Regions from separate parts of the Streptomyces sp. SAI-127 genome, predicted to be linked through region 3. Evidence: riboswitches for the same ligand, from Rfam matches in the RefSeq annotation. Region 3 holds a riboswitch; each other region holds the start of a gene.

Region 1 (5,615 bases), 2.0 Mb from region 3:
CCGCCTTCGTGACCGCGGTGCCGTGCCCGCCGACCGCGGACAGGGCCTGCGCGGCGGCGGCCGTGCTGTTGGTGTCGACCATCAGTTTGGCGTCGCAGGCCTTGGCCGGGTTCGCGCGGAACGCCGGGAACGCCCCGCTCTCGCACTGCTGCCCGGCCAGCCAGTCGACGGCCGCGTCGGCGGGTTCCACGTCCACCCGGTGCAGGGCGATCAGGGCGAGGGACTGGCGCCAGACCCCGTCGTAGGTGGGATCCGTGCTGCCGTACAGCCCGGAGGGGGACGAGGGAGACGGGGACGGCGAGGCGGCCACGGCGGGTGTGGCCGTGCCGAAGGCGACGGTGGCGGCCAGGACCGCGGCGCTGCGGCGGACGTTCATGATCGGCGGATGCCCTTCTCCCTGCGGGGAGCCGGGCAGCGCGGGAGGACCCCGGGCGGCTCGGCTCCGTATATCTCGACGGTGCCGCGCACCGGCCGGTCTCCCAGGCCCTTGAGGCACTGGGCGAGGGGCAGCGCCGGAATTGCACCGGCTTCCCCCCGTACGGCATCTGATGACGACCTGGCTACTGTACTCGCCCGTAGGAAAGCGACTGAGAGCCGCCCAAGGGAGCCTCCGTCCGGGCTAGACGGCCACGTACGTCACCGGATCGCTCCCCGTCACCGCCTCCGCGCGGCCCAACTTCACCAGTCGCCGCAGATGCGCCTCGGCCTCCGAGACCGCGATGTTGCGTGATCCGTAGGGGATCTGCTCCCAGGGGCGGTTCCACTCCATGCGCTCGGCGAGCTGCCAGGGGGTGAGGGGCTCGGCCAGGAGGGAGCGCAGGTCGGTGAGGCGTTCCTCGTGGTGGGCGAGCAACTGCCCTACGCGGGCGCTCGCGTCGGTGAAGACGTGCTGGTGGGCGGGGAGGACCTCGGCGGGGGCGAGCCGCCCGACGCGTTCCAGGGAGTCGAGGTAGTCGCCGAGGGGGTCGGTGACGGTGGCGTCGTCGGGGTCCTCGTACAGGCCGATGTGCGGGGTGATCTCGGGGAGCAGATGATCGCCGGAGAACAGCCGTCCGTGGCCCGGCAGTCCGGAGGGGTGCTCCTCCTCCAGGTGCAGGCAGACATGGCCGGGCGTGTGTCCCGGGGTCCAGATGGCGCGGAGCCTGCGGCCGGGGAGGTCGAGGAGTTCGCCGGGGACGATCTCGCGGTCGGGCAACGCGGGCGAGAATCCGGGCAGTTCGCGGCGCCGCGCGGTGCGCAGGGGGGCCACGTGGTCCTCGGGGGCGCCCGCGGCCACCAACTTGGCCGTCATATAGGTGAACCAGCGCTCGGCACGGGTCTCGCGGGTGCGCCGCACGATCGCGGAGTCCGCCGCGTGCATCGCGATCCAGGCCCCGGACGCCTCCCGCACCTTGCCGGAGAGGCCGTGGTGGTCGGGGTGGTGGTGGGTGATGACCACGCCGTGGATCCCGCCCACGTCGGTCCCGCACGCGGTCAGCCCCTCGGCGAGGGTGTCCCAGGAGTCCGGGTCGTCCCAGCCGGTGTCGACCAGCACCGGTCCTCGGTCGGTCTCGACGACGTACACCAGGGTGTGGCCGAGCGGATTGTCGGGGATGGGCACCTGAACGGACCGGACGCCGCCACCATGGTCGTACACCTGCGCCATGAGCTCCCCAATCACCGCGTTCCCAGCATGATAACTAGAACGAGTTTCGACGGTAGCCCGAGGTCACCAACAGTCGTGGTGTGCGGGCCGTGGACTCCTCCCAGTGGAACTGGTATCAGTTCCGTATCTGATGGATCGTCAGTAAGCCGCCCCGGGGAGGCAGTCGCCATGACCGAGCTCGTGGAACACGGACAGCTGTTCATCGGCGGGGAGTTGACCGACCCCCTGGGCAAGGACGTCATCGAGGTGATCTCCCCGCACACCGAGGAGGTCATCGGACGCGTGCCGCACGCCTCGCGCGCGGACGTGGACGCGGCGGTCGCCGCCGCACGCACCGCCTTCGACGAGGGACCCTGGCCGCGGATGTCGCTCGACGAGCGCATCGAGGTCGTCACCAGGATCAAGGACGCGATCGCGGTCCGGCACGAGGAGATCGCCCGCGTGATCTCCTCCGAGAACGGCTCCCCGTACTCCTGGAGCGTCCTCGCACAGGCCCTCGGCGCGATGATGGTCTGGGACTCGGCGATCACGGTCGCACGCGGCTTCACGTACGAGGAGACACGCGACGGAGTGCTCGGCCGCATCCTCGTGCGCCGCGAGCCGGTCGGGGTCGTGGCGGCCGTGGTGCCCTGGAACGTCCCGCAGTTCGTCGCCGCCGCCAAGCTCGCCCCCGCGCTGCTCACCGGCTGCACGGTGGTGCTCAAGCCGTCGCCCGAGTCACCGCTGGACGCGTACATCCTGGCCGAGATCACCAAGGAGGCCGGGCTGCCGGACGGCGTCCTGTCCATCCTCCCGGCCGACCGTGAGGTGAGCGAGTACCTGGTCGGGCATCCGGGGATCGACAAGGTCTCCTTCACCGGATCGGTGGGCGCGGGCAAGCGCGTGATGGAGGTCGCCGCCCGCAATCTCACGCGCGTGACCCTGGAGCTGGGCGGCAAGTCGGCGGCCGTGGTCCTCCCGGACGCGGACGTCGAGACGGCCGTCGCCGGGATCGTCCCGTCCGCCTGGATGAACAACGGCCAGGCCTGCGTGGCCCAGACCCGCATCCTGCTGCCCCGCTCCCGCTACGACGAGTTCGCCGAGGCCCTTGCCGCGGCGGCGAGTGCACTGGTCGTCGGCGACCCGCTCGACCCGGCCACCCAGGTCGGCCCGCTGGTCGCCGAACGCCAGCAGCGCCGCAACCTCGACTACATCCGCATCGGCCAGGAGGAGGGCGCCAAGATCCTCACCGGCGGCGGGCGTCCGGCGGGCCTGGAGCGCGGCTGGTACGTCGAGCCGACGCTCTTCGGCGACGTCGACAACTCGATGCGGATCGCGCGCGAGGAGATCTTCGGACCGGTGATCTGCCTCCTTCCCTACGGCGACGAGTCCGAGGCGGTGAAGATCGCCAACGACTCGGACTACGGACTGTCGGGCAGCGTGTGGACGGCCGACGTCGAGCGCGGCATCGAGGTCGCCCGCCAGGTCCGTACCGGCACCTACAACGTCAACACCTTCAGCCTCGACATGCTCGGCCCCTTCGGCGGCTACAAGAGCTCCGGCCTGGGAAGGGAGTTCGGCCCCGAGGGCTACGGCGAGTACCTGGAGCACAAGATGATCCATCTGCCGGCCGGCTGGGAGGCGTGAGCGGCGATGGGAGACCGCTGGCACGTCGAGGTCGACCGCTCCCTGTGCATCGGCTCCGCGCAGTGCGTGCACACCGCCCCCGACGGCTTCCGCCTGGACACCGCCCGCCAGTCCCACCCCGCCGACCCGGAGAGCGACGCCAACGAGAAGATCCTGGCGGCGGCGGAGAACTGCCCGGTGGAGGCCATCATGATCACGCTGCTGGGGAGCGGGGAGCCGGTGTTCCCGCCGGAGGAGTAGGAGCCGAGAAAATCATGGTTTGAGAGGGTTCATTCCCGGACGAGGGTTCTATTCTGGACATAGGCCTACGAGGCGAGTGAGGGAGTCCCACCGAAGTAGCCGACTCAGGCGAGATGCGAAGGCTTCCGCCAGGGCCGACGTCGACGGTAGGGCTGAGAGGCCGAAGAGCAGCGGGAAGGCTCGACGGCGACCCCCAGAACCTGATCCGGACCATACCGGCGAAGGGAACCCGTCTCGTAGGTCCCTCACGTGCTCCCCGCCGGTGTGAGGGCTTACGCTCCTGCGGTCGTCGTCAGCGCATCGCGGGAGTGGGGAAGCGTGGAGAAGTCCGAGGCCAAGAAGCTGATCAAGCAGGCACGGGTCGCTTGGGACGCCGAGGACTGGCTGCGCGCCGCCGAGCTGTACGAGCAGGTGCTCGCACACTTCCCGGACCTGAAGGCAAGCGCCGTGTGGTGGTACGACGCCGCGCTCGCCCACAAGTTCCTGCGGAACTGGGCCAAGGCGTATGAGCTGGGCCGGGAGGCCGCGGCCCGCTCCCCGCGCGGCGAGGGCGACCCGGCGTACTGGAACCTCGGCATCGCGGCCACGATCCAGCGGGACTGGGCGACGGCACGGGACGCGTGGAGCGGCTTCGGCATCGAACTCCCCGACGGGGAAGGGCAGATCGACGCGCGCTTCGGGTACGCCTGCGTGCGCCTCGACACCGGCGGCGAGCGCGAGGTCGTCTGGATCGAGCGGCTGTGCCCCACCCGCGGCCGGGTCGTCAGCGTGCCCGTCACGGGCGGACGGCGCTACGGCGAGATCGTCGTCCACGACGGCGAACCGAAGGGCGAGCGGGTCGTCGAGGGCTCGACGTACCCCGTCTTCGAGGAACTCCTGCTCTTCGAGGCGTCCGAACTGCCCACCCTGGAGGTCACGGTGGCCGCGGGCGAGAAGGCCGACCTGGAGGCCCTCCTGGAGCTGTTCACCGACCACGGCTTCGGCGCCGAGCCGGCGAGCAGCGTCCGCATGATGTGCGCCTGCTGCAGCGAGGGCACCCACGAACAGGAGCGCGCCGTCGACGCCGGCGCCCAGCAGGTCTCCCTCGCGGCCCCCGAGACGGAGGCCCGACGCCTGCTGGAACGGTGGGCGGGGGAGACGGCGACGGGACGGAGCTGGAGCGGACTGGCGGCCGTCGGCTAGCGCCGGGGCGGTGGGGCCGGGGCGCCAGGACCGGGGCGGTCGGACCGGGGCGCCAGGACCGGGGCGCCAGGACCGGGATGCTAGGACGGCGGTTCCGTGAGGTCGATCAGTCGGCACACCGTCTCGATGTCGATCTTCACCTGGGCGATGGAGGCCCGGCCCGAGAGCCAGGTGATCAGGGCCGAGTGCCAGGTGTGCTCGATGACGCGGACCGCGGAGAGCTGCTCGGGCGTCGGGTCCTCGAGCCCCATGGCGTCCAGGATGATCAGCGTGGTCTGGTGGGAGACCTGGTCGACCTCCGGGCTCACACTGCGGTCCGCGAAGGTCAACGCGCGGACCATCGCGTCCGCCAGATGCGGCTCGCGCTGGAGCGCCCGGAAGGCCCGCATCAGGGTCTCCGCGACCCGCTCGGCCGCCGTCTCGCCCTGCGGCGGCTTCTTGCGGAGCGTGCCGTGCATGTGTTCCAGCTGGTCCTGCATGGTGGCGACCAGCAGATGGATCTTGGAGGGGAAGTACCGGTAAAGGGTGCCGAGCGCCACCTGTGAGGACTCCGCGACCTCCCGCATCTGCACCGCGTCGAACCCGCCGCGGCTCGCCAGCTGCGCGCTCGCGTGCAGGATGCGGCGGCGCCGCGCCTCCTGTCGCTCGGTCAGCGGCGGTGTGTCGGGTCGTACGGTGCTGGCTTCCACTCTGGCCGGCTTGGCCACCTTGTCCACCTTGGGTTCCGTGACAGTCCGTGAGGATGTGTGATCACTCAGCATGCCAGGGTGCCGGTCGTGGCGTGAATCACCTGATCCACCGCTCACAGGACCCCTACCTGCCGGTAGATTCAGAGCCTCCTGAACGATCAAGTCTGAAACTTGTTCTAGATTACCTTCTCGTCGTAATCTCGCGGGACAGTGCAGGCAGAAGGGGGCCCAGA
Region 2 (5,615 bases), 2.3 Mb from region 3:
CCCTCAGGAGCGTCAGGGTCCCGGCCAGGCCCTTGACGACCTTCTGCTCGACCCCGTCGATGAAGGCGGCGGGAACGTGCAGCGCGCGGTTCTCACCACGGCGTACGGCGATGAGCTGGCCGTCCTTGACCAGCTGCCGCACACGCGTCACCTCGACATCGAGCACTTCTGCGATGTCGGGGAGGGTGAGCCAGGCGGGGACGAGAGCATCGATCTTTGCGTCAATCTCGGTCACGGGATTAAGCGTGCCATCCCGCACTGACAGTCGGAAGCCGGGGCGCCCCGGCGGGGGAACGCAGTTCTCGCAGCGGCCCACCCGGTGGTCGCCTATGCCGTCGCCGCCTTCAGCGGCCTCGCCGGGTCCGCGAGCAGCTCCGGGTCCATCTCCGCGCCCGCCTCGATCAGGCGGCGGCCCTGGGCCAGGTCGCGGGGCCGGCCCACCGCCAGGAGGGCCACCAGGCGCCTCTCGCGCAGCCAGCACACCGTCCAGGCGGGGCCCGACGGCTCGCCGCGCCACAGCGTCGTGTCAGCGGACGCGTGGTGGCCGGCGTACTGGACGAAGCGGCCGAACTGCTCGGACCAGAAGTACGGAACGGGGTCGTAGACCGGGCGGGTCTCGCCCAGGATGTCGGCGGCCACCGTGCGGGGGCCTTGGAGGGCGTTGTCCCAGTGGTGGACCAGCAGGCGCTCGCCGTACCTGCCCGAGGGGAAGGAGGCGCAGTCACCGACCGCGTAGACGTCCGGTACGGAAGTGCGCAGCCGGTCGTCGGCGACGACCTCGCGGTGAGCGCCGAGTTCGATGCCCGAACCGGCGAGCCAGGCCGTGGCGGGCCGTGCGCCGACACCCACCACGACCGCGTCGGCGGCCACCCGGGAGCCGTCGTCCAGGACGACCGCGCCGGGCTCGACACGCTCCACGCGCGCGTGGGTGCGCAACACGGCACCCGCGTCGGCGTACCAGGAGGTCATCGGCGCGGCCACCTCGGCGGGCAGCGCGCCCGCGAGCGGCCGGTCGGCGGCTTCCACGACCGTCACCGCGCAGCCCGACTCACGCGCGGCGGTGGCGAACTCGGCGCCGATCCAGCCCGCGCCGACGACCACGATGTCGTGCTGTCGGGCGAGCACGGGGCGCAGCCGCTCGGCGTCGTCCAGGGTGCGCAGCAGATGCACGCCCGGTACACCCTCCGTGCCGGGCAGCCGGATCGGTTCGGCACCGGTGGCGAGGACCAGGGCGTCGTACGGGACAGGCCCGGCCTCGGTGTCCAGTTCGTGCGCTTCCGGGCGCACGCCCAGCGCCTCGCGGCCGAGCAGCAGTTCGATGCCGAGGGCCTCGAAGTCCACGTCGAAGGCCGAGCCCTCGGCCTTGCCGAGCAGCACGGCCTTGGACAGCGGCGGACGGTCGTACGGCTGGTGGGGCTCCGCGCCGATCACCGTGACCGTGCCCTTGAATCCCTGTTCGCGCAGAGCGACCGCGGTCTGTACGCCGGCCATGCCCGCGCCGACCACGACCACCCGCCGCTGCGCCTGCGTCTGCTCGCTCATTTGATCACCCTAGTCACCTGACAATCAGTCAGTCAGGAGTCGTGCTCAGTGACCTGTTCCACAACGCTCGTCCCGCTGCCCGGCTGCGACTCCCACTCCCACGTCTCCTCCAACCGCAGCCGACCGTCGGGAAGCTCCACGACCGTCGAGACGCAGTGCCCGGAGGATGTCGTTCCGTCCTGCTTGAGCTGCACGTACCGGAAGTCGAGACGATCCCCCGCGCGCGTGCCGACGAGATGTCCGCGCACGACGTCACCGCCCGCGTACTCGGCCCAGATCTCCCCGTCCTTCTCGTGGTAGGTGAACCGGGTCCGAGTACCCACCTGACCCGGGGCCTGATCGGCCACCGGGGCGAGGAGGAGACCGTCGAGCGAGCGGGGCATGGCGGAAGGCTCCCTTACAGAGGCGCACGGGCACGGGCTAGGGTGGCCAACGTAGAGCACTCGCGGGAGCCCGGACGCACCGGGCTGAGAGGGAGGCTGGGCGGCCTCCGACCGTACGAACCTGATCCGGGTCATGCCGGCGAAGGGAGGGGCTGGACGCCCATGTCCTCACGTACGTCAGACGTCCTCGTCGTCGGGGGCGGCATCATCGGCCTGGTCACGGCCTGGCGGGCCGCGCAGCGCGGACTCACCACGACCGTCGTGGACCCCGAACCGGGCGGCGGGGCCGCCCAGGTGGCCGCCGGGATGCTGGCCGCTGTCACCGAACTGCACTACGGCGAGCAGACCCTGCTGGGGCTGAACCTCGCCTCGGCCCAGCGCTATCCCGACTTCGCGGCCGAGCTCACCGACCTGACCGGTCTCGACCTCGGCTACCGCCGCTGCGGCACGCTCGCGGTGGCCCTTGACGCCGACGACCGCGCCCACCTGCGCGAACTGCACGCGCTCCAGCGGCAGTCGGGGCTGGAGTCGGAGTGGCTGTCCGGCCGGGAGTGCCGACGCCTGGAGCCGATGCTCGCACCGGGGGTGCGGGGCGGACTGCGGGTGGACGGCGACCACCAGATCGATCCACGGCGGCTCACGCGCGCGTTGCTGGCCGCGTGCGAGCAGGCGGGTGTCGTCTTCCACCGCGCGTGGGCCAAGGGCCTCCGTGTCGCAGGGGACCGGGCCGCAGGGCTCACCACGACCGACGGCGACGAGCTGGGCGCGGGCCAGGTGGTGCTCGCCGCCGGAAGCCTCAGCGGCCGCCTCGAAGGGGTCCCCGCGGACGTCCTGCCCCCGGTACGGCCCGTGAAGGGCCAGGTGCTGCGGCTGACCGTGCCTGCGCGCAGCGCGCCCTTCCTGAGCCGCACTGTGCGGGCCGTGGTGCGCGGCAGCCAGGTCTACCTGGTGCCGCGGGAGAACGGCGAGCTGGTGATCGGCGCGACCAGCGAGGAGCTGGGCTGGGACACGACGGTGACCGCGGGCGGGGTGTACGAGCTGCTGCGGGACGCCCACGAACTCGTCCCCGGCATCACCGAGCTGCCGCTGACGGAGACCCGCGCGGGGCTGCGCCCGGGCTCCCCGGACAACGCCCCGCTGCTCGGGCCCACGGAACTGACCGGGCTGGTGCTCGCGACCGGCCACTATCGCAATGGCGTACTGCTCACGCCGATCACCGGGGACGCCATGGCGCACGTCCTGACGACGGGCGAACTCCCCGACGTGGCACGCCCGTTCACCCCGAGGCGATTCGGCGCCGCGGAACTCCTGGAGCAGCCGGCATGAACATCTCCGTCAACGGAGAGCCGCGGGAGTTCGCTTCCGGCACGGCTCTCGACACCGTCGTGCGGGCGCTGACGCAGGCGCCCTCCGGGGTGGCCGCCGCGCTCAACGAAACCGTCGTCCCGCGCGCGCAGTGGCCCTCCACGTCCCTCTCCGAGGGAGACCGCGTGGAAGTCCTCACCGCCGTCCAAGGAGGCTGACCCATGGCCGACGATCCCTTTGTCATCGGCGGTACGTCCTTCTCGTCCCGGCTGATCATGGGCACGGGCGGAGCGCCCAGCCTGGACGTGCTCGAGCGAGCACTGGTCGCCTCCGGCACCGAGCTGACGACGGTCGCGATGCGGCGCGTGAACCCCTCGGTGCACGGCTCGGTGCTGTCCGTACTGGAGCGGCTCGGCATCCGGGTGCTCCCGAACACGGCGGGCTGTTTCACCGCCGGAGAGGCCGTCCTGACGGCCCGCCTCGCGCGCGAGGCGCTCGGCACAGACCTGGTCAAGCTGGAGGTCATCGCCGACGAGCGCACCCTTCTGCCGGACCCCATAGAGCTGCTGGACGCGGCGGAGACCCTGGTGGACGACGGTTTCACGGTGCTGCCGTACACGAACGACGACCCGGTGCTCGCCCGGAAACTGGAGGACGCGGGCTGCGCGGCGATCATGCCGCTGGGCTCACCGATCGGCTCGGGCCTCGGCATCCGCAACCCGCACAACTTCCAGCTGATCGTCGAGCACGCGCGTGTGCCGGTGATCCTGGACGCGGGGGCGGGCACGGCGTCGGACGCGGCCCTGGCGATGGAGCTCGGGTGCGCGGGTGTGATGCTCGCCTCAGCGGTGACGCGGGCGCAGGAGCCCGAGCTGATGGCGCATGCGATGCGGCACGCGGTGGAGGCGGGGCGGCTGGCGTCCCGGGCGGGACGGATCCCTCGACGGCACTTCGCCGAGGCGTCGTCTCCGGTGGAGGGCAGGGCGGCACTGGACCCGGAGCGGCCCGCTTTCCAGTGACCTGACGTGGGCGCCGGGGCCAGTGAGGTGACCCAGCGGCACACCTGCCCCCGACCGGCAACTCCGTGCGATCTGCGTCACAGCTACGCTGCAGTCCCGCCTCGATATCGGCCGAACTGGACGGGCTGTCAGCGACGGCTCGTAGACTCACCTGCGTGGATACGACCCTTCAGGACCCGCTGGTCGGGCAGGTGCTCGACGGCCGCTATCGCGTGGACGCGCGGATCGCGGTCGGCGGGATGGCCACGGTCTACCGGGCCCTGGACACCCGTCTGGACCGCGTGCTCGCGCTCAAGGTGATGCACCCCGCGCTCGCGGCGGACGGCGTCTTCGTCGAGCGGTTCATCCGGGAGGCCAAGTCCGTCGCCCGGCTCGCCCACCCCAACGTCGTGCAGGTCTTCGACCAGGGCACCGACGGGTCGTACGTCTATCTCGCCATGGAGTACGTCGCCGGGTGCACCCTGCGGGACGTGCTGCGCGAGCGCGGGGCCCTGCAGCCGCGCGCCGCCCTGGACATCCTGGAGCCCGTGCTCGCCGCGCTCGGCGCAGCGCACCGCGCGGGTTTCGTGCACCGGGACATGAAGCCGGAGAACGTCCTGATAGGGGACGACGGCCGGGTCAAGGTCGCCGACTTCGGACTCGTGCGGTCGGTCGACACCGTGACCAGCACCACCGGAGCCGTACTCGGCACCGTGTCCTATCTCTCGCCCGAGCAGATCGAGCAGCCGGGCACCGCGGACGCCCGCGTCGACGTGTACGCGTGCGGTGTGGTCCTGTACGAGATGCTGACCGGCGACCGCCCGCACGACGGCGACTCCCCGGCCGTCGTCCTCTACAAGCACCTCCACGAGGACGTCCCACCGCCCTCGGCCGTGGTCCCGGGGCTGCCGTACGAACTGGACGAACTGGTCGCGTCGGCCACCGCCCGCACCCCTGACCTGCGTCCGTACGACGCCGTGGCGCTGCTCGCGCAGACCCGCGAGGCACACGGCAGGCTGAGCGCCGACCAGCTGGACGCGGTACCGCCGCAGGCGCTCTCCGCGGAGTACGCGGGCGCCGAGAACCGCACGAGCGTGATCCCGCGCACCCTGACGGTGCCGCGCCTCCTGCCGGTCAACGAGGACGAGCCGGTGTACCACCGCACCAGCCGCCTGGAGAGCCCCCCGCCCCCGCCGTCCCGGCGCGGCCGCTCTTCCGGCGGCCCCCGGCGCGGCCCGCTCCTGATCGTCGCCGCGATCCTGCTGGCCCTCGGGCTCGGGGCGGGCGTCTGGTACATCAACTCCGGCCAGTTCACCCAGGTCCCGGCCCTCCTGACGAAGACCGAGGCACAGGCCCGGGACCGGCTGGACGAGGCCGGTCTGGAGAC
Region 3 (5,615 bases):
ATGCTCGACCCCGAGCCGGCGTTCGCCCACACCATGATCACCATCGGATGGGTGTTCGGCGCCATGACCGCGGCCGCGATCCTGGTCGCCGCCGTCGGGCTGCTGCTCACCGCCCTGCGCAACCGGCCCTCGCCGGACGCGGGGTACGGCGAGCTGAGCGAGGAGGTGGCACGGGCCAGGGACGCCTGGCGCGAGGCCCTGCTGGAACGCGGCATCCTCCCCTTCCTCAGGGAGGCTCTGGCCGACCCCGGCACCGCCGCACTGCACCACACGGCTCCGCCCGCACCGACCAGCCGGATGCCCAGCCTCGGCTACGGCCGCCCGGGCTTCAGCAGCCCGGACGACGGAGCGTCCGGTGCCCGCCCGAGCTTCACCAGCCCGGACTACACCAGCCCGGACTTCGGGGGGCCGGAACACCAGCCGGAGTAGCACCCGGCACAGCCCCTCGGCTTGCGCCCCCACCACGGGGAGCGCAAGCCGAAGATCCGGCCGCGGGCCGGCCTCTCCGTCGGCGCGCAACAACGGCCTCGGGGTCCGGTCCGGGTGTTCGTGGGGGACATCCCGGATGGCACCACGGGGCAACGTCGGCAGCATGACGGACCATGACTTCTCTCTCCCGACGTTCCCTGATGGGTGGTTGTGCGGCCGGTGCCATGCTGGCTGTCACCGGAAGCGCCAGTGCCGGCGCGTCAGCCAAGACCACCGCGGACACCAGTGCCCTGCAAGCTGCGATCAGCGATCTGTCCCATCCGCCGGCCACCTCCGCGCAACTGCGCGTCGAGGGCCGGGGAACCCACTGGTACGGCACCGCAGGAGTGTCAGACATAAGGAGCGGCCGTGCCCTGTACGGGGACGACCGGTTCCGAGCAGGCAGCGTCACCAAGGCATTCGTGGCGGCTGTCGTGCTGCAGCTGTGGGCGCGACACCGGGTGGACCTCGATGCCCCCATCGGCAGGTACCTTCGGGGCCTTCTTCCCTCCTCCTTCGCACGCATCACCGTGACGCAGTTGCTGAACCACACGAGCGGACTGCCCGACCATCGAGGACTGCCGGACCTCAGTACCCCGGAAGCCGTCCTACGGCACCGAGGAGACCGATGGACACCCCGGGAAATGGTGCGGACCGTGACCCACAGCCCGCTCAAGTTCCCTCCCGGCACCAAACAGGAGTACCGCGGCATCAACTATGTGCTGCTCGCCCTGCTCATCGAGGAGCTGACCGGCCGGCACTACGGCGAGGCGATCAAGTCCCGCATCCTGCGTCCCCTGAACCTGACGCGGACCCTGTTGCCTGGTGACGACCCGCACCTGCACGGCCCGCATGTGCACGGCTACCTCCGCATGACCGACAAGTCGCTCCAGGACATCACGACGTACGAACAGTCGAGCTCCTGGGGCGAGGGAGAACTGGTCTCATCCGCCGACGACCTCTTCCGCTTCCAGGAAGCCCTGTTCTCCGGCGTGTTACTGCCGCCCGAGGCCATGAGCCACCTCTTCGCTCTGCCGCCGCAGTCCGTTCACATGGTGGACGGCAGTCCGGCCCGCTACAGCATGGGGCTGCAGACGGCCACAGTGAACGGCGTGACGTTCTGGGGCAAGACAGGTGACACGTACGGGTACCGCACCCGTATGTTCGCCACCCGGGATCTGCGGCTCCGCTTCGTGTTGTCGTACACACCGACGCCTCTGGCCGCGAGTGAGGACATGATCAACCGGGTCGTCACCTTGCTCACCGCCTGAGCGTCTTCGGCTGTCGACGGACTCATGGGTCCGCGCCACCGCCCGGACTCGGGTGGTTCGGCGGCGCGGGCCCATTCACCTGTCGGGCTCAGTCCGCGAGCGGCAGATACACCCGGTTCCCGCTCGCCGCGAACTCCTTCGACTTCTGGGCCATGCCCTCCTCGATCTCCGTCTGGCTGTCGCCGTGGCGACGGCGGATGTCCTGGGAGATCTTCATCGAGCAGAACTTCGGCCCGCACATGGAGCAGAAGTGAGCCGTCTTGGCCGGTTCGGCCGGGAGGGTCTCGTCGTGGAACTCCCGGGCCGTGTCGGGGTCGAGGGCCAGGTTGAACTGGTCCTCCCAGCGGAACTCGAAGCGGGCGTCGGAGAGGGCGTCGTCCCAGTCCTGGGCGCCGGGGTGTCCCTTGGCGAGGTCGGCCGCATGGGCGGCGATCTTGTAGGTGATGACACCGGTCTTGACGTCGTCCCGGTTGGGCAGGCCCAGGTGCTCCTTGGGCGTGACGTAGCAGAGCATCGCGGTGCCCCACCAGGCGATCATCGCGGCGCCGATGCCGGAGGTGATGTGGTCGTAGGCCGGCGCGACGTCGGTGGTCAGCGGGCCGAGCGTATAGAACGGAGCTTCATCGCAGATCTCCTGCTGAAGGTCGATGTTCTCCTTGATCTTGTGCATCGGAACGTGCCCCGGGCCCTCGATCATGGTCTGTACGTTGAAACGCTTCGCGATCCGGTTGAGTTCCCCGAGCGTGCGCAACTCCGCGAACTGCGCCTCGTCGTTGGCGTCCGCGATCGAACCGGGCCTGAGGCCGTCGCCCAGCGAGTACGTGACGTCGTAGGCGGCGAGGATCTCGCACAGTTCCTCGAAGTTCTCGTACAGGAACGACTCCTTGTGGTGCGCGAGGCACCAGGCCGCCATGATCGAGCCGCCTCGCGAGACGATGCCGGTCTTGCGGTTGGCCGTCAGGGGTACGTACGGCAGGCGCACGCCCGCGTGGACCGTCATGTAGTCCACGCCCTGCTCGGCCTGTTCGATGACGGTGTCCTTGTAGATCTCCCAGGTCAGCTCCTCGGCGCGGCCGTCGACCTTCTCCAGCGCCTGGTAGAGCGGCACCGTGCCGATGGGAACGGGGGAGTTGCGCAGCACCCACTCGCGCGTGGTGTGGATGTTGCGGCCGGTGGACAGGTCCATGACCGTGTCGGCGCCCCAGCGGGTCGCCCAGGTCATTTTCTCCACCTCCTCCTCGATGGAGGACGTCACCGCGGAGTTGCCGATGTTGGCGTTGACCTTCACCAGGAACCGCTTGCCGATGATCATCGGCTCGATCTCCGGGTGGTTGACGTTCGCCGGCAGCACCGCGCGCCCCGCCGCGATCTCCTCGCGGACGACCTCGGGGTCGACGTTCTCCCGGATGGCCACGTACTCCATCTCCGGTGTGATCTCACCGCGACGGGCGTAGGCGAGCTGCGTGACCGCCCCGCCGTCACGGCTACGGCGCGGCTGGCGCGGCCGCCCCGGGAAGACCGCGTCGAGGTTACGGAGGCCACCCCGCGGTGAGGTGTGCTTGATCCCGTCGTCCTCGGGGCGCACGGGACGTCCCGCGTACTCCTCGGTGTCCCCGCGGGCGATGATCCAGTTGTCCCGCAGAGGCGCAAGGCCCCGTCGGACATCCGTCTCGGTGAGCGGATCGGTGTACGGGCCGGACGTGTCGTACAGCGTGACGGACTGTCCGTTGGTGAGGTGCACCTGACGGACCGGCACCCGCAGATCGGGGCGCGAGCCCTCGATGTACGCCTTGTGCCAGCCGATGGACTTCCCGGCCTCCCCGTCAAGCTGATCGGAGGCAGGCGTGCGCGCGTCCTTGATGGTCATGAGACCTACTCCCTACGCCGGCATTACCCGGTAACAGGTTCGGCGGTCGACGCAGCGATTTCCGTCTGCCGACGTTTCGTGGGGAACGTCACTCGATGGAGATGACGTTCCACGTGAAACATCGCTGGGACGGAGGTCAGCGCCCTCTCAGCCCGGTGCTCCGAGCTCCCGCGTGTACAAAGGTGGCTCCACGCTAGCGTCAATCCGGGCGCGGTGAACAGAGGGCCCCTGTCGTTCTTGCGATGATCGGTCGGTGACCACGATGCATCAGCCCCCATACCCGCCTCCCGAGCCTCCGCGCCGACCGGGCTCCGGAAACGGTCCCGGGCTCGGCCCCGGCAATGGCTCCCGCGGGCAGTTCGGAAACGGCGGGGCCGACGGCTGGCACGAGCATGAGCACGGTGGGCAGGGCGGGCACAGTGGGCAGGGCTACGGGTACGGGCCCGGAGCCGGTGGTGGAGGCCAGGTCGGTGGCACTGACCTGGGCGGCGGCCATGGTGATGGTGGCCGGGGTGGCGGTCAGGGCGGCGGGGGCTGGGGTGGTGGTGACGGCCATGGGCACGGGCACGAACCCGGCGACGGACACGGGCACGGGCACGAACCCGGCGACGGACACGGGCACGGGCACGAACCCGGCGACGGACACGGGCAGGGGGGCGGCTCCGGCAGCGGTGGTGGGCACGGCCACAGTCACAGCCACGGACCGGCAACTCCCGTCTCCAAGCACCTGCGCAAGGTCATCGCGGCGATCCTCATCCCGTTCGGCGTAGCGGTGGTGGTGGGCCTGGCAGTGCTGTGGCCCGGTGGCGCCCCGGCGCACGAACGTACCGGGGTCGGCTTCGACCGGCAGACCCAACAGGCAACGGTCACCAAGGTCGTGAGCGTCAGCTGCAAGTCGGTGAACGCCTCGGGGGAGACCCCGACCGGGGACACCTCCACCGCCGAGGGCTCCTCCGCCGAGCAGCAGGCGAACGGCACCTGCAAGAAGGCGACGATCCGGGTCGACACCGGCGACGACAAGGGCCGCACCTTCACGGAGATCGTCCAGCCGGACCAGTCCCGGCAGTTGCACGAGGGCCAGAAGGTCGTGGTCGCGTACGAGCCTTCGGCGCCCAGGGATCTGCAGTACTCGGTCGCCGACGTGAACCGCAGGCTCCCCATGGGGCTGCTCGCCGGAATCTTCGCGCTCGCCGTCGTGATCGTCGGGCGACTGCGCGGTGTCATGGCGCTGGTCGCCCTGACCATCAGCTTCCTGCTGCTGAACTTCTTCGTCCTGCCCGCGATCCTGCAGGGCTCGAACCCGCTCCTCGTGGCGGTGGTCGGGTCGAGCGCCATCATGCTGATCGCCCTCTACATGTGCCACGGTCTGTCGGCCAGAACCTCCGTGGCGGTGCTCGGCACGCTGATCTCCCTGGTGCTGATCGGCCTCCTCGGCTCGCAGTTCATCGGTTGGGCCGCGCTCACGGGCAACACGGACGACAACACCGGGCTCATCCATGGGCTGTATCCGTCGATCGACATGAGCGGCCTGCTGCTCGCCGGCGTCATCATCGGCTCGCTCGGTGTCCTCGACGACGTGACGGTCACGCAGACCTCGGCCGTGTGGGAGCTGCACGACGCCAACCCGACGATGGGCTGGCGCGGGCTCTACCGCGCGGGTATCCGGATCGGGCGCGACCACATCGCCTCCGTCGTCAACACGCTCGTCCTCGCCTACGCGGGTGCCGCGCTGCCGCTGCTGCTGCTCTTCTCCATCGCACAGTCCAGCGTGGGGACCGTCGCCAACAGTGAGCTGGTGGCGGAGGAGATCGTGCGCACGCTGGTCGGCTCGATCGGCCTCGTCGCATCGGTGCCGGTCACCACGGTCCTCGCGGCCCTGGTGGTCTCGGCGGACCGGCCGGGGGCGGAGGCGGTGGGTGCGGGGGCTCCGGCACCCGTACCGGCGACAAGCGTGAGCGCGGGCACGGCCGACAGCCGGCCGGCAGCGGCACGCGGTGGCAAGGGGCGAC
Region 4 (5,615 bases), 2.0 Mb from region 3:
ACCAGGAGTACGGCGACGCTGCCCACGACCCCGGCCAGCAGCCCCCACTCCCCCGCCCCTCGCGGCCGCCGGGCGGTGACGGACTCGTCCACGAGCCGCAGCGCGGTCTCCCGGCGCCGTACGGTCCACGCGTGCAGGGCGAGAACAGCGCCCACCGCGACGAACTGGATCAGCGTCAGCACGGCGGCCGTGGACAGGTCGAAGATCTCGGAGGTCTGCCGGTAGATCTCCACTTCGAGTGTCGAGAAGGTCGGCCCGCCGAGGATCTGCACTACGCCGAAGGAGGTGAAGGTGAAGAGGAAGACCATGAGGGCGGCGGCGGCCACTGCGGGCGCGAGCGCGGGGAGCGTGACCGTCCGCCAGGCCCTGAGCCGGGACGCGCCGAGCATCCGCGCGGCCTCCTCCTGACGCGGATCCAGCTGGGCCCACAGTCCGCCGACCGTCCGTACGACGACCGCGTAGTTGAAGAAGACGTGCGCGAGCAGGATCGCCCACACCGTGGTGTCCAGCCGTACGCCCCACAACTCGTCCAGCAACCCACCACGGCCGACGAGCGCCAGGAAGGCCGTACCGACGACGACGGTCGGCAGCACGAAGGGGACGGTGACCACGGCCCGCAGGATCTGTTTGCCGGGGAAGTCGAAGCGCGCGAAGACATACGCGCCGGGGAGCGCGACCAGGAGCGTGAGCGCCGTGGAGGCGAGCGCCTGCCAGGTGGTGAACCACAGGACGTGCCGGATGTCCGGCTGGGTGAGGACGTCGATGATCCTGCCGAACTGCCAGGTCCCGTCGGTCTCGAGTCCGCGCGCAACGATCGCCGACACGGGATAGGCGAAGAAGACGGCGAAGAACGCGACGGGCACGGCCATCAGCCCGAGCCGGGCCGCCGCGTTCTTGACGCCCTTGCGGGGCCTTACTTCAGTACGAGCGAGGTCCACGACTTGACCCAGTCGTCACGGTTGTCGGCGATCTTCGCCGGGTCCATGGTCTCGGGGTCCTTGGCCTGCGGACCGTACTGCGTGAACTCGGCCGGCACCTGGGCGCCGTCCACGACCGGGTAGACGAACATGTTGAGCGGCATGTCCTGCTGGAACTCCTTGGTGAGCAGGAAGTCCAGCAACGCCTTGCCGCCCTTGGCGTTCGCGGCGTTGCTCAGCAGTCCGGCGTACTCGATCTGCCGGAAGCAGGTGCCCTGCGCCACGCCGGTCGGGGCGGTCGTCGGCTTCGGGTCGGCGTAGATCACCTCGGCGGGCGGCGAGGAGGCGTACGACACGACGAGCGGCCGGTCGGCCTTCGCCTTCTTGCCCCCGGCGGAACCGGAGAACTCCTCGTTGTAGGCCTGCTCCCAGCCGTCGACGACCTTGACGCCGTTGGCCTTGAGCTTCTTCCAGTAGCCCTGCCATCCGTCGTCGCCGTACTTCGCCGCGCTCCCGAGGAGGAAGCCGAGGCCCGGCGAGGAGGTGGAGGCGTTCTCGGTGACGAGGAGGTTCTTGTAGGCGGGCTTGATCAGATCGTCGTACGACGTCGGCGGCTGGAGCTTGTGCTCGGTGAAGTAGGCCTTGTCGTAGTTGACGCAGATGTCGCCGGTGTCGATGGGCGTGACCTTGTCCCCGTCGACCCGGTACCCGGCCTTGATCCGATCGGCGCCCTTGGCCTCGTACGACTGGAAGAGCCCGTTGTCGAGCGCGCGGGACAGCAAGGTGTTGTCGACGCCGAAGAAGACGTCGCCCTGCGGGTTGTCCTTGGTGAGAATGGCCTTGTTGACGGCCTGCCCGGCGTCGCCGTCCTCCAGGACCTTGACCTGGTAGCCGGACTTCTTCTCGAAGTCGGCGAGGACGTTCTTGGAGACGGCCCACGAGTCGTGGCTGACGAGGGTGACGGTCTTGGAGCCGGAGCTTTCGGAGTCGTCGGACGACGACCCGCACGCGGACAGCGTGACGAGGCCGAGGCCGACGACGGCAGCAAGGAACTTCTTGTTGTTCACGGTGATGACCGAACTTCCTACCCAGAATGACCTGGGCGAGGTTCAGAGGGTCTGCGGCCCGATTGCCGCACTCTCAGCGCTGTGGCGCTCCCCTGTCGGATATGAAGATGTACGTACGTCCGTCAGACTACCGCTCGGTGGCCGCGAGCTGACCACAGGCCCCGTCGATCTCCTGTCCACGGGTGTCCCGGACCGTCACCGGCACACCATGGGCGGCGATGGCCTCGACGAAGGCCTTCTCGTCCTCGGGCCGGGAGGCGGTCCACTTGGACCCGGGAGTCGGGTTCAGCGGGATGAGGTTGACGTGCACCGGCTTGCCCTTGAGCAGGCGGCCGAGCCGGTCGCCCCGCCACGCCTGGTCGTTGATGTCCCGGATGAGCGCGTACTCGATGGACAGCCGACGCCCGCTCTTCTCGACGTACTCGAACCCGGCGTCGAGCACCTCGCGAACCTTCCACCGCGTGTTCACGGGGACGAGGGTGTCACGCAGCTCGTCGTCGGGCGCGTGCAGGGAGATCGCGAGCCGGCACTTGAAGCCTTCTTCGGAGAACCGGTGAATGGCGGGCACGAGCCCCACGGTCGACACGGTGATGCCGCGCTGGGAGAGCCCGAGCCCGTCGGGCGCGGGGTCGGTGAGCGCACGAATGGACCCGACGACCCGCTTGTAGTTGGCGAGCGGTTCGCCCATCCCCATGAAGACGATGTTGGAGAGCCGCGCGGGCCCGCCGGGCACCTCTCCGTCCCGGAGCGCCCGCATCCCGTCCACGATCTGGTGCACGATCTCGGCGGTGGACAGATTGCGGTCCAGTCCCGCCTGCCCGGTGGCACAGAAGGGGCAGTTCATGCCACAGCCCGCCTGCGAGCTGATGCACATGGTCACCCGGTCCGGGTACCGCATCAGCACCGACTCCACGAGCGTCCCGTCGAACAGCCGCCACAGCGTCTTGCGCGTGGTCCCCTGGTCGGTCGACAGATGCCGTACGACGGTCATGAGCTCGGGAAGCAACGCCTCCTGGAGCTTGCCGCGCGCGCCGGCCGGGATGTCGGTCCACTCCGCCGGGTCGTGCGCGTACCGCGCGAAGTAGTGCTGCGAGAGCTGCTTGGCACGAAACGGCTTCTCCCCGATCCCCGCCACGACCTCCTTGCGCTCGGCGGGCGTGAGATCGGCAAGGTGCCGCGGCGGCTTCTTGGCTCCGCGGGGGGCGACGAAAGTGAGTTCTCCGGGTGCAGGCATAACCCTTCCAGTGTGGCAGATCAACTGGGGGGCCCAGGCCGGAGTGGGGTGGGGGTGGTCACCTGTGGGTCAAGTATCTAGGGTCTCGCCCACCGCCGCAGTTTCGCGGTGATGCGTTCCTTCGAGAGTCGGGTCCCTGTGGTCTCGCTCGGGCTCGTCATGAACGCCGTGATCGGTGTCCATCGCTTGCGCCCCGTGCCAGTCGTCCACCTGATGGCAGGGAAGTCCGAGACCGCGGTGATGTGCTCTCTCATGATCACTCGCGTGCGCACATAGCCACGGATCGTCGCCTTACTGTTGTCGCAGGTGACACCGAGTCGATAGCCCCGGACAGCGATGAACACCAAACCGATCACGGCGGCCCACGCCACGAGCCGCGCGGACCCGTCACTGGCTTGAGTCGCATAAGCAACGCCCACCACTGCGGGGACTGCTCCGAGGCCGCTGTTCGCGATCCGGTTCAACGGCGAGGGTGACAGCTCCATGACGCTCCTCGATCGCATTTTCTCGCGTCCTGGCCGGCCTTCGGCCCTCCCCGGGACTGGGAGGGCGGCGTGCGGTGGCTGCGCCACGGTCTGGTGTGGGCGTCCCTGGGAGTGATCATCCTTGCCGCCCGGTTGATGTTCCCCGACACCCGGAAAGATCCGTCGGACACGGCGGCGACCGCCGGGCCGCCCGCCATGAAGAAGCCCCCGGTCAGGGGCACGGGAAACACGTCATGTGCTGACCGCCCCCTCCAGGCCGATGAGGGCGATCGCACAGCCGGCAGCCCCCGCCCTGAACAGGACGGGGGCCGGGAAAGCCGTAGACGCGAGGTAAGTCAGCCGGAGCCCACGAACAGGACCAGCAGCAGCCACACCACCGGAGCCGTCGGCAGGAGGGAGTCCAGGCGGTCCATGATGCCGCCGTGGCCCGGCAGCAGAGTGCCCATGTCCTTGATGCCGAGGTCCCGCTTGATCATCGACTCACCGAGGTCACCCAGCGTCGCGCTGGCCGCGACCGCGAGGCCGATGAGCAGGCCCTGCCACCAGGTGCCGTCGTCGATCAGGAACTGCATGCACAGCGCGCCCGCCACCATCGCGAACAGCACCGCTCCGACCAGACCCTCACGGGTCTTGCCGGGGCTGATGCGCGGCGCGAGCTTGTGCGTGCCGAAGCGCCAGCCGACGGCGTACGCGCCCGTGTCGCTGACGACGGTCAGGAGCAGGAACATCAGTACCCGGGCCGCCCCGTCCTCGGCTGTCAGCATCATCGCGACGAACGTGGCCAGGAACGGAACGTAGAACGCCGCGAAGACGCCCGCCGTGACGTCCTTGAGGTAGCCCTCCGGCGGTTCCGTCATCCGCCAGACGAGGACGGCGAGTGCCGTGAGCGCCATGGCGACCCAGGCCCCCTCGGCGCCCCTGACGTACCCCGTGACGACCATCGCGGCCCCGCCGAGCGCCAGCGGCACGAGCGGCGCCTTGATGCCCTTGCGCTCCTGAAGCCTGCTGGTCAGCTCCCACAGACCCACGACGACGGCGACCGCTATCACGCCGACGAACGCGGCCTTGACGAAGAACAGCGACGCGATGATCACCGCACCGAGTCCGACCCCGACGCCTATGGCGGCACCCAGATCCCGCCCCGCGCTCTTCTTCTGCGGCGCGGGCGCCGGCTGCGAGGAGTCGGGCATGGGCTCCGGATTCTGCTTCTGCGGCGCCGCCGCGTAGGGCTGCGCCGACGTCGTCTCGTCGCGGAACCTCTCGTCCCGGAACGCCTCGTCCCGGAACTGCTCGTCCCGGAACAAGGGACCGCTCAGCCGAGCGGCCCCCCGGTCGTCATCCTGGTCGCCGCCGTACGGAGGTACAGCGGGTCCGTCGGGCACGATGGGCATGGGCCGAGTGTGCTGCGCGTCATGCGCATCGTACGCGGGACCCGCCGGGGCAGCCCCCTGGACAGGCCCCTGGTCGGACGGCCCCCAGTGCCCGGCGTGTGGCGGCGTCCCCCAGGAAGAGTCGTTCATCAGACCTCGAGAAGCTCTGCTTCCTTGTGCTTGAGGAGCTCGTCCACCTGGGCGACGTACTTGTGCGTCGCGTCGTCGAGCTCCTTCTCCGCACGGCGGCCCTCGTCCTCGCCGACCTCGCCGTCCTTGACGAGCTTGTCGATCGCGTCCTTGGCCTTGCGGCGGACCGAGCGAATGGACACGCGCGAGTCCTCGGCCTTGGCCTTGGCGACCTTGATGTAGTCGCGGCGGCGCTCCTCGGTGAGCTCGGGGAACACCACCCGGATGATGTTGCCGTCGTTGCTCGGGTTGACGCCCAGGTCGGAATCGCGGATCGCCTGTTCGATGTTGCGCAGGGCGGTCTTGTCGAACGGGGTCACCACGGCCATGCGCGGCTCCGGCACGGAGAACGA

Evidence for each region. A riboswitch is a leader RNA that binds a small molecule or an ion and turns the genes downstream of it on or off. The one in region 3 is predicted to bind thiamine pyrophosphate.
Region 1: another riboswitch for thiamine pyrophosphate. It lies ahead of M2157_RS33675 (tetratricopeptide repeat protein); the one in region 3 lies ahead of thiC (phosphomethylpyrimidine synthase ThiC).
Region 2: another riboswitch for thiamine pyrophosphate. It lies ahead of thiO (glycine oxidase ThiO); the one in region 3 lies ahead of thiC (phosphomethylpyrimidine synthase ThiC).
Region 4: another riboswitch for thiamine pyrophosphate. It lies ahead of M2157_RS14940 (thiamine ABC transporter substrate-binding protein); the one in region 3 lies ahead of thiC (phosphomethylpyrimidine synthase ThiC).

What each region holds. Positions count from the first base shown of each region.
Region 1 covers NZ_JARXYJ010000001.1:7,307,283-7,312,897, forward strand. Annotated here, with positions in the region: gene M2157_RS33655 (terpene cyclase/mutase family protein) at 1-376, opposite strand, end outside; gene M2157_RS33660 (MBL fold metallo-hydrolase) at 620-1,645, opposite strand; gene M2157_RS33665 (aldehyde dehydrogenase) at 1,814-3,271, shown strand; gene M2157_RS33670 (ferredoxin) at 3,278-3,511, shown strand; TPP riboswitch at 3,580-3,755, shown strand; gene M2157_RS33675 (tetratricopeptide repeat protein) at 3,830-4,693, shown strand; gene M2157_RS33680 (TetR family transcriptional regulator) at 4,774-5,409, opposite strand.
Region 2 covers NZ_JARXYJ010000001.1:7,633,004-7,638,618, reverse strand. Annotated here, with positions in the region: gene M2157_RS35100 (Rv2175c family DNA-binding protein) at 1-235, opposite strand, end outside; gene M2157_RS35095 (FAD-dependent oxidoreductase) at 328-1,542, opposite strand; gene M2157_RS35090 (hypothetical protein) at 1,575-1,925, opposite strand; TPP riboswitch at 1,978-2,090, shown strand; gene thiO (glycine oxidase ThiO) at 2,088-3,251, shown strand; gene thiS (sulfur carrier protein ThiS) at 3,248-3,448, shown strand; gene M2157_RS35075 (thiazole synthase) at 3,452-4,249, shown strand; gene pknB (Stk1 family PASTA domain-containing Ser/Thr kinase) at 4,405-5,615, shown strand, end outside.
Region 3 covers NZ_JARXYJ010000001.1:5,299,332-5,304,946, reverse strand. Annotated here, with positions in the region: gene M2157_RS24280 (hypothetical protein) at 1-429, shown strand, start outside; gene M2157_RS24275 (serine hydrolase domain-containing protein) at 603-1,739, shown strand; gene thiC (phosphomethylpyrimidine synthase ThiC) at 1,828-3,606, opposite strand; TPP riboswitch at 3,599-3,788, opposite strand; gene M2157_RS24265 (YibE/F family protein) at 3,860-5,615, shown strand, end outside.
Region 4 covers NZ_JARXYJ010000001.1:3,314,069-3,319,683, forward strand. Annotated here, with positions in the region: gene M2157_RS14935 (iron ABC transporter permease) at 1-869, opposite strand, end outside; gene M2157_RS14940 (thiamine ABC transporter substrate-binding protein) at 914-1,984, opposite strand; TPP riboswitch at 1,981-2,088, opposite strand; gene rlmN (23S rRNA (adenine(2503)-C(2))-methyltransferase RlmN) at 2,112-3,218, opposite strand; gene M2157_RS14950 (hypothetical protein) at 3,296-3,703, opposite strand; gene M2157_RS14955 (phosphatidate cytidylyltransferase) at 4,039-5,223, opposite strand; gene frr (ribosome recycling factor) at 5,223-5,615, opposite strand, start outside.